One region of the Chryseobacterium wanjuense genome, then DNA from elsewhere that is predicted to be linked to it. Evidence: riboswitches for the same ligand, from Rfam matches in the RefSeq annotation. Region 1 holds a riboswitch; each other region holds the start of a gene.

Region 1 (3,214 bases):
TCTGGCCGGTTTTAAAGTAAATCCTACACTTCCATTCACAGAAGTTTCCTGTTTTAATTTATCAAAGCCTAAAACTTCCGCAGCCTTACTGTAATTCGTGAAAATTCCTTTTGTTACAATTCCGTCTCCGGTTGTTGAGATGTCTGCATAAGAATTATTAAAATACTGCTGCTGCAAAGATGGCGCTCTGAAACCCGTTCCTACCGCAGCACGAATCGCATAGTTTTTCACAAATTCGTATCTCACCGCCAATTTCCCGTTCAATGTACTTCCAAAATCCGAGTAATTCTCGAATCTTCCGGCCAGATCAATATTTAATTTTTTATCTAAATCATAGGAAACATCCGCATAAACAGCTGTTGAATTTCTCGATTTAGACAAAGCATTTTTCGGTGAAAAACCAATGAACGATTGTGAGCCGCCAGCTCCGATAATATCACCAGAAGGAGTGGAAGCCGTCACCAAATTTCCGTAAATGTCATATCTCGCGTAAGATGCTTCATCTCCGGCTTTTATTTCATACTGTTCAAACCTGAATTCTCCTCCGAAAGCCACATTGAAATTCTTAATATTTTTAGAAACATCAAGATTAATGGTATTTTGAAGGAAACTGTGTGCTCCGGCATAAAAACTTGTAGGTGATTTTATTCCTAATGATGCATTGTTTGTGTTGCTTACATTATAATTAAAAATATTATTTCCGAAAGTATTGCTCAAATCAAAAAACCAGTCATTTTTATTATATTTTAATCCGATGGCATAAGACAGATCATACACCTTTGATCCTAAAACCGGCTGAAATCCGTTGGGATAAAGTTCCGCCACAACATTGGAAGTCTCGCTTGGAAGCCTTCTGAAACCAAAACCCTCCCCTTCTTTAATACTGAATCCTCCAAAAGAATAAAATTTCAGATGATCATTAAAAGAATATTCTGAATTGAAAAACAGCTGTGCCTGCTTTATTTGAGCATCCCCGATCTGGAAATTGAAATCATCACGGGTTAAGCCTCTTTCTTTGATGATGGCATCATCCGCAGCTCTTGCCGCCGCCGGATCTGCAGCGAAATCATAGGCAAAATTACTTCCGAAAATATCAAGATTATGATTTTGTGTTCGTATTGTTTTTCCTCTTTGGTTTAATTGTAAAGAGAGATTGATATAACTTCCTTTTTTTCCAAGAGAAGCTCCGTAATTTACTCCTGCCTGATATGTTTCTCCGTCGTTTCTTCCTGTTATTCCGTAATTTAAGCTGGCTGATCCACCGATATCTTTTTTAAGAATAATATTGATAACCCCTGCAATGGCGTCTGAACCGTACTGAGCTGCCGCTCCGTCTCTCAATACTTCTATTCTGTCGATGGCGATAACCGGAATTGTGCTTAAATCCGTTCCTACAGAACCATTTCCGACTGTATTTTGATAATTAACCAGAGATGTTGTATGTCTTCTTTTACCATTCACCAAAACCAGCACCTGATCAGGTCCCATTCCTCTCAACGTTACGGGATCGATGTGTTCCGTACCATCGGAAGCCGATTGTCTTACGGAATTGAATGACGGAATTACATAATTTAATAAATCCTGAACGGTAATCTGTGGTGAAGACTTTTGTATTTTTTCGATATTGATCACATCCACCGGAACCGGAGTTTCCACTTTCGTGCGTTTGGCATTACGGTTTCCGACGATGATCACGTCCTCTATCTGTTGTTCTTTTTCCTTTTCCTGCGCTGACGCGAAAACTGCTCCAAGCAATAAAATTGAAATGCTTAGTTTTTTCATCTTTTGTTTTTTGCAAAATTAATAATAAACCTGAACGGACAAAATCCGTAGACACAAAGACTTCAAGAAAATGGAATAACAGCAGAATTGCCATGGCATTATCTTCCCCCGATCGGGTTGGAATTAGCACCTTTACACACTGGAATTGTGTTGGTTGCTAAGGTTTCACAGGGCCAAATCCCTCCACCTTTCTTGATAAATCTACTGCAAAGGTAGACTAATTTTTGAAAACAGCAAAATGTCAATTGTGAATGGTGAATCTTGATGCCATAGAAAAGAGAGGTAGAAACTACCTCTCTTTATTTATTATTTTTGTCATTAGAATTACAAATTGTATCTTATTTTACAATCATCTTCTGAATGGCAACTCCGGTTTCAGATTTTAAATGCACCAGATAAGTTCCGGTCTGATAATTTGTTTTTAATTCATAGGTTCCGTCTTCATTTTTTAATTTAAATGAATCCATTTTTTTACCGCTCATATCGTAGATTGTGATTTCTCCGTTTTTGGCTTTGTGGTAAATTAATCTTGCCAAACCATTCTTCACAGGGTTATCAGCAATCTGTAGTGATAATTTGTTTTCAACATTTTCATCGATGGTCGACAAGCTTCCCACATAATTTCCAAAGATTCTGAATTCTCCTGGCAGAAGGGTGATCGGAGCTGTTGTAGAAGTGATATTTGAGATCGAATTATCCTTTAAATTCTGCCATTGCCCTGTGTAAGGAAAATAAGGCACAACATTTTGAGATGCAGTCGTATAATTCGCCAAAACCACAATATTTTTCACTCCGTTTGTAAGCGTATTATCATACACATAAATTCTTGTAATCAAACCATCCGGATCATTTGCAAGATTATTGGATTCTACACTGTATGTTTTTGACTTAAATACAGGATAGGTGTTTCTGATATTAATGATTTTCGCCCAAGTATCATACACTGCTTTTCTATTGGCGTTCGTGTCATATCCTAAAGTGAAGGCGATAGGTTTTTCATCTGTTCTGCAGCCGCTGTTGATAGATCCGTCCGCACATCTGTTGATGCTGAATTCATAGCCCAACTCTCCAAATTGCCAGATCATTTTCGGACCGGGAATTGTGAAGAATGTAGCACCGAAAGTTTTCATTCTTTCAAGGGCAGTGTTTAAATTTTTAACATCATAACTTCCGTTCACTGCACCATAAGCAAGATTTTTAAACATTAATCTTTCTTCATCATGGCTTTCCCCGTATCCTACGGCATGCATATTAGTAAAACCGTGAAGCGCATGATTCATTCTGTCATAGTTGCTGTTTTCTTTGTAGCCCATCGTATTCTGGTTGTAAGGATCGGTCTGCTTATTCCAAAGCATAACGCCTTTTCCTTCTGCAATTCTGTAATTTGCCCATTGCTGCTCTTCCTGATCGGTTCCCAAATGTTCAAAAATCA
Region 2 (3,214 bases), 700 kb from region 1:
TTGGCTTCTTCGATTCTTGTCGCAAAGATTTCATCAAATTGATAAAAAGGCTCATCCAACTCATCCGGAGATAATCTGAAATCAAAAGTTTTTGATTGTCGTGCGCCAATTATTTCATCCAATAAAAATGAAGCTTTCGTTCCTCTTTTTTCAGGATTTACGGTATTGCTTCCGTAGATGATATAGTCGTTAATTCCGTCTTTAAAATAGGTATTTCCCGGATAAGGTGCCCCGTAAAGTTTAGGAGTATTCGTTTCATTTTCACAAAAAACACTTCCTGCACCGATGTTTCTTGAATAAAACTTTTTAATCGAAACACTGTCATGCTGAATATCGATACAGCCTTCATAAGAGGCCTGTGTCTGTCCTTTGTAAGTATTGTAGCCCCATTTCCAGTTATTTCTAAACCAGACAGTCGGCGCAATAACAATCGGTGCATCGGTTTCGCTTCTGTTGCACACCGTTACGCGTATTAAAATATCGTTGTGATCGGCTTTGGCGTATTCAATAAAAATATCGAAATATTCATCTTTATCGAAAATTCCGGTATCAAAAATTTCGTATTCCGGTTCTTTTTTACTGCGTCTCCCGTTTTCAGTACGGATATCATCGTAAGGAAAAGCATTGATAGGATATTTGTACACCATTTTCATATAGCTGTGCGTCGGTGTATTATCCAGATAATAAAAGATTTCTTTAATGTCTTCTCCATGATTTCCCTGAGGATTGCTCAGTCCGAAGAAGCGTTCCTTGATCATTTTATCTTTCTTGTTCCAGAACGATAGGGCGAAACAGAAAAGCTGCTTCGCATCAGAGATTCCCGCGATTCCTTCTTCACCCCAACGGTAGGCGTAGCTTTCTGCATTGTTATGATTGGCGAAATTCCATGCATCGCCGTTTGAGCTGTAATCTTCACGTACATTTCCCCATTGCCGGTTGCTTACGTAAGGTCCCCAGTTTTTCCAGTTCGTATCTTGTAATCTTTGTTTTTCAGCAATCATATCTCATCATTTTTCTATACGAAGGTAGTTTTTTTGAAAAATAATTCCAACTTTAAGAATTTGAATAATATTTAATATTACTCCTAAAATCCTTTATTGAAGGGTGTTTTAAATATTAAATTAATTTTTTTTAAATATTTAAAAGAAAAGTTCTATCTTTGCAGCATTCGTTCATTCAAATATTGAAAATGTTATCAAGAAAGGTTGAGGGACAGACCCTGTGAAACCTTAGCAACCCTTTGCGAAAGCGAAGAAGGTGCTACGTTCTACCAAAATTATTTGGACAGATAACTTACTGAAGTTCTTTTCAGCCATTTCCTGTGGCATTTTCAATTGTATTAAAATAATAGAATTGAAAACAGAACTAAACTATATTAATCTTTCGTATCGTACAAATTCCAATAAGGAGTACAATATCCCGTTGAGCTATCAGCTTTTCGGGAAAGACCTGTTTTCGGCACCGATAATTTTAGTTAATCATGCTTTAACCGGAAATTCTGATGTTTCAGGAGAAAAGGGATGGTGGAAAAAACTGATTGGTGAAAATCAGGTGATCGATACGAATAAATACACAGTTCTGTGTTTCAACATTCCCGGAAACGGCTATGACGAATTTTTTATTGATGAATACGAAGATTTCACGCCTTCAGATATTGCCAATATCTTTTTAAAAGGTCTTGAAATTTTACAAATTAAAAGTTTACACACCATTATTGGAGGTTCTCTGGGAGGTGGAATCGGCTGGGAAATGCTGGTAAAAAAACCAAATCTTGCCGAAGTTTTCATTCCTATTGCCTGCGATTTCAAAACCCACGATTGGCTTCATGCACAATGTCTGGTTCAGAAATTTTTATTAAATCAAAATAATGAACCGCTGCAAAAAGCAAGAATTCATGCCATGTTGTGCTACCGAACACCGGAATCGTTAAATGATAGATTTCAAAATAAATACAACCAGGAAAAACAGAGATTGGACTCGGAAGATTGGTTAATTTATCACGGAAATGCTTTAAACAAAAGATTTAGTTTAAAGTCTTACAAACTGATGAATCATTTGCTGATGAATATAAATACAGAAGAAAATCAACTGGAAAAAATTCAGGCACGAATGCACATGATCTCCGTTGATACAGATTTATTTTTTCCCGCTTCTGAAATTCGAATGTGCTTTGAAAAGCTTACAAAGAAAAAGGAAAATGTTTTCTATCACGAGATCAAATCAATTCACGGGCACGATGCCTTCTTAATGGAATACGAACAATTAAATAACATCATTAAAAATATTTTGTAGAATGAAAAATGCTAACGAAATAAAATTTTTAAAAAACAGATCAATCATCAAATTTGAAGGGGAAGATTTCCTGGGCGAAATCGGGATTGACGGACGAATTTTTAAAGCGCTTACATTGGCGCGAATCAGTGTTGGGGTAATTTCTCAGCAGGCTATCGAAAACGGATTATCCATTTTGGTTCATGAAAATGATTCTGAAAAAGCGGTAAATTGTCTGATTGACGAATTCGAAGCAGAAAGAAAATCAGGGAAAGTTTCTCAGATTTATAGCATCAATAATGTTTCTGTGATAGGTTTTGTTGCAGAAGATTTTAATAAAATATTGGCAGAATTAGCCAGAAACAACGTTTTCCCGTTACTTTTAAATCAAGTAGCGAGTGAAGGACGTGTAAATATCGTTGTAACTTCTTCGCAAGACGAAAAAGCAAAAAATATCATCGAATCTGAAATTTCTAAAAAGCCAAAAACCGTTCATCTGGCAATCATCGGTCATGGGAACGTTGGAAAGACGCTAATAGAGCAGGTTTTAGAATCTTCAGATGAAATCAAAAGACGTAAAAAAATTGATCTTAAAGTGGTAGCCGTTGCCAATTCCAGGAAAATAGCTTTCAACAAAAAAGGTTTTGATAACAATTGGAATGATGAGGTTTTAACGGCAGAAAGTCCATCGGACGTTCAGGAATTAATTAAATTCTCAAAAGAAAACCAACTGGAAAACCTTATTGTTGTGGATAATACGGCGAGTAAAGATTTTGTCCACAACTATCATACATTGGCAGAAAACGGTTTCGATCTGGTTTCTTCCAATAAAATTTTCAACACGCTTCCGATCGAAGAATATCGTAAACTAAGATATACGTTGAACAAAAATAATAGACGTTACCTATACGAAACCAATGTTGGTGCAGGGTTGCCGTTAATC
Region 3 (3,214 bases), 550 kb from region 1:
AAGTTCCTACAACATTACCAAATGTTTCTGAAGGAATTTTAGATCCTAGAAATACGTATTCAGATGTTTCTGAATGGGAAGAAAAAGCAAAAGATCTTGCTGCAAAATACATCAAAAACTTTGATCAGTATTGTAATACGGAAGAAGGCAAAAAACTTATCGCCTGCGGACCTCAATTGCAACAGCAGACAACAAACTAAAAATAGAAATCCTCATCAATTGATGAGGATTTTTTATGAAATATCTTTTAAATGCTTCGACAGGCTCAGCATGGCATTCCTAATACTAACTGTTTACTTCTAACAGCATATTTTTAGCGATGTCATGCTGAGGTTCTCGAAGCATATGTTTTTAAATAAATTTTAAGTTGATTTGAAAATTTTTACGTTCAAAATATGCACAAACATCTGTGTAAATCTGCATAATCTGAGGGAAATAAAGTTAAGATTTCAAACTCAAAATCGCCAATCGATACCCATCCATTCCAAATCCGGACAAAACCGCATCCGTATTCGCCGCTGTCACAGATTTCTGACGAAATTCTTCTCTTTTATAAATATTACTAATGTGAACCTCCACTTTTTGCTTCTGGATATTCTTTAAACAATCTGCAATTGCATAAGAATAATGCGTAAAAGCTCCCGGATTAATGATCAAAGCATCAAAATCATCTTCTTGAAGCTTGTTGATAATTTCCCCTTCAATATTGGATTGATAATATTTCAGTTCATGCGAAGGAAATTCAGATCTTAAATTTTCTAAATAATCTTCCATTGAAGTTGTTCCGTAAATTTCTGGTTCTCTTGTGCCTAACAAGTTCAGATTGGGGCCGTTTACTATTAAAACTTTCATTCTATAAAATTAAAAAGTTTTTTGAATTATCCTACGTCAGTTCGAGTGTTTTTCGTAATGAAATGTAGAAAAATGTATCGAGAACTCTTTATTATATTGAATTCCTTTTAAGAAAATAGAAAGAATTTTTCTAATCGCCGTGTAAGCAAAGATTTGATGTATATCGCAAATTTTTTTTCGTTCGCAACGGTGTTTCATCCGGTTAAAATTTATGCTATCATTTGCTGAACAAAGTGCCTTTGCGAACAAAAAAATATAAACACAAATTGAATTATACCTTGCGCTCGTTGTATCTAAATTAAAATTTCCTCATTACATTATTTTTAATGATATTTCTCATATTTGAAAATTTAACATTTATCCGTAACTGTTTATTTTATTGGATTTTAAAATAAAATTAACTTAATTTTTAAAAAATTATATTTAAAATTTTAAAAGTCTACTTGTTTTATAGACTAATTGTTTTTAGATTTGCACCCATATTTCGATCGGCTTATAAAGAAAGATGGAGGGAACTGACCCTGTGAAATCTTAACAACCTGCGGAAAGCAAGGTGTTACATTCAGCCTTTAAAGGAAAAATAAGCATTTGGTTAATCGTATTTATCGATGCCCTTTGCTGTCTTTTCTGCAAAGGGTTAATTTTTAATATTTGATAAATGAAATTGATTATGGTTAACAAAAATTTAATTAATTCTAAAAATTGGATTCCGCCAGTCGCTGCATTTTTCTTAGGAATTGCTCAGGTGAACGGACAGGAAACTAAAAAAGATACACTTCAGGAAAGAGAAATTGATGAAGTCGTAGTAGTTGCCTACGGAAAAGCTAAAAAAACAAGTTATACAGGTTCGGTAGCAACAATTTCGAGTGAGAAAATCAACAACAGACCGGTAACCAACATTACAAAAGCATTGGAAGGTCAGGTTCCGGGACTTCAGGCGGTGAGTTCTTCTGGACAGCCGGGGTCTACAGCATCCATCAGGATTCGTGGAATTGGTTCTGTCAGCGCATCGAGCAATCCATTATTTGTAGTAGACGGAATTCCTTTCGACGGAAACATCAACTCGATCAGTCCCAACGATATCGAATCGATCAGTGTTCTGAAAGATGCCACGGCAAGCTCATTATACGGTTCCAGAGGTGCAAATGGTGTGATCATCGTTACCACAAAATCCGGTAAAAAAGGTGAGGCGAGAGTAAACTTCAATATAAGCCAGGGTTTCTCAAGCAGAGCGGTGAAGGATTATGAACAGGTAAGCACAGATCAATACTACGAATTGTATTGGGAAGCGTTGAGAAATGGGTATAAATCCGGCCAGATTTCTTCTCAGCAGGCGGCGCAAATGGCAACGGATAATTTGGTAAACGCTTTGGGAATCAATCCATACGGAACCAATTATGCAAAACCGGTCGGAACAGACGGAAAACTTTTGCCGGGCGCAACTCCTTTATGGAATGACAACTGGAAAGATATTTTACAGCGGGTAGCATCAAGAAATCAGGTCGATCTGGATTTCAGTGGAGGAAATGAAAAAAGCAATTATTATTTTTCCTTAGGGTATTTGGATGACAAAGGAATCGCGATAGAATCAGGTTTCAGAAAATACAGCACGAGATTGAAAATCAATTCAGAAGTCAAAAAATGGTTGAATGTCGGAGCAAATTTAGCTTACACGAATAGCCTTCAGGAAGCACCGCCTTCATCGGATTCGAGAACAGATAACGTGATTAATGCAGCGAGAGTCATTCCGTCTTTTTATCCTTATTACGAAAGAAATTCTGATGGAAGCTATAAATTGGATGCCAACGGAAATTACATCTACGATTTCGGAAAATACAGACCTACAAGCGCTTTACAGAATGAAAATGCCGCAGCAACATTGCCTTTAGATAAAAATGAAAACAGAGAAGATAACTTTTCAGGAAAAGGTTTTGCAGAATTTACTTTCTTGCCGGAATTAAAATTTAAAACAAGTTTCTCTGTTGATTTAGTGAATTATAACGGTCATTATTACACCAACCCATTGTTGGGTGAAGGTGCTGAAATCGGAGGTTCGGTTACGAAAACCAATTCGAGAACGCTGTCTTACACGACAAGTAATATTTTAACCTACGATAAAAAATTCGGACAGCACCACATCAATATTTTGGGTGGTCAGGAGTTTTATCATTATGAATATCAGACCATTTCAGGAAGCAGAAGCCAGTTTTCGCTGCCGTATTATTATGAGCCTGATGCCGCAGCTTTACTAGGTGGTTTCAGCGGAAACAGTGACAAATTGGGATTATTAAGTTTCTTAGGAAAAGCAGAATACGATTATCAGAACAAATATTTCGTTTCGGGATCGGTAAGAGCAGACGGT

What was found. Region 1 has a riboswitch for S-adenosylmethionine ahead of BMX24_RS15710 (TonB-dependent receptor plug domain-containing protein). Riboswitches for the same ligand answer to the same signal wherever they lie in the genome.
Region 2: another riboswitch for S-adenosylmethionine. It lies ahead of BMX24_RS12375 (alpha/beta fold hydrolase); the one in region 1 lies ahead of BMX24_RS15710 (TonB-dependent receptor plug domain-containing protein).
Region 3: another riboswitch for S-adenosylmethionine. It lies ahead of BMX24_RS13135 (SusC/RagA family TonB-linked outer membrane protein); the one in region 1 lies ahead of BMX24_RS15710 (TonB-dependent receptor plug domain-containing protein).

Annotation. Positions count from the first base shown of each region.
Region 1 covers NZ_FOIU01000002.1:854,779-857,992, reverse strand. Annotated here, with positions in the region: gene BMX24_RS15710 (TonB-dependent receptor plug domain-containing protein) at 1-1,782, opposite strand, end outside; SAM riboswitch class I at 1,878-1,984, opposite strand; gene BMX24_RS15705 (alpha-amylase family glycosyl hydrolase) at 2,121-3,214, opposite strand, start outside.
Region 2 covers NZ_FOIU01000002.1:152,081-155,294, reverse strand. Annotated here, with positions in the region: gene BMX24_RS12380 (MGH1-like glycoside hydrolase domain-containing protein) at 1-1,001, opposite strand, end outside; SAM riboswitch class I at 1,190-1,295, shown strand; gene BMX24_RS12375 (alpha/beta fold hydrolase) at 1,354-2,292, shown strand; gene BMX24_RS12370 (ACT domain-containing protein) at 2,294-3,214, shown strand, end outside.
Region 3 covers NZ_FOIU01000002.1:302,407-305,620, reverse strand. Annotated here, with positions in the region: gene pckA (phosphoenolpyruvate carboxykinase (ATP)) at 1-200, shown strand, start outside; gene BMX24_RS13140 (type II 3-dehydroquinate dehydratase) at 442-852, opposite strand; SAM riboswitch class I at 1,343-1,439, shown strand; gene BMX24_RS13135 (SusC/RagA family TonB-linked outer membrane protein) at 1,523-3,214, shown strand, end outside.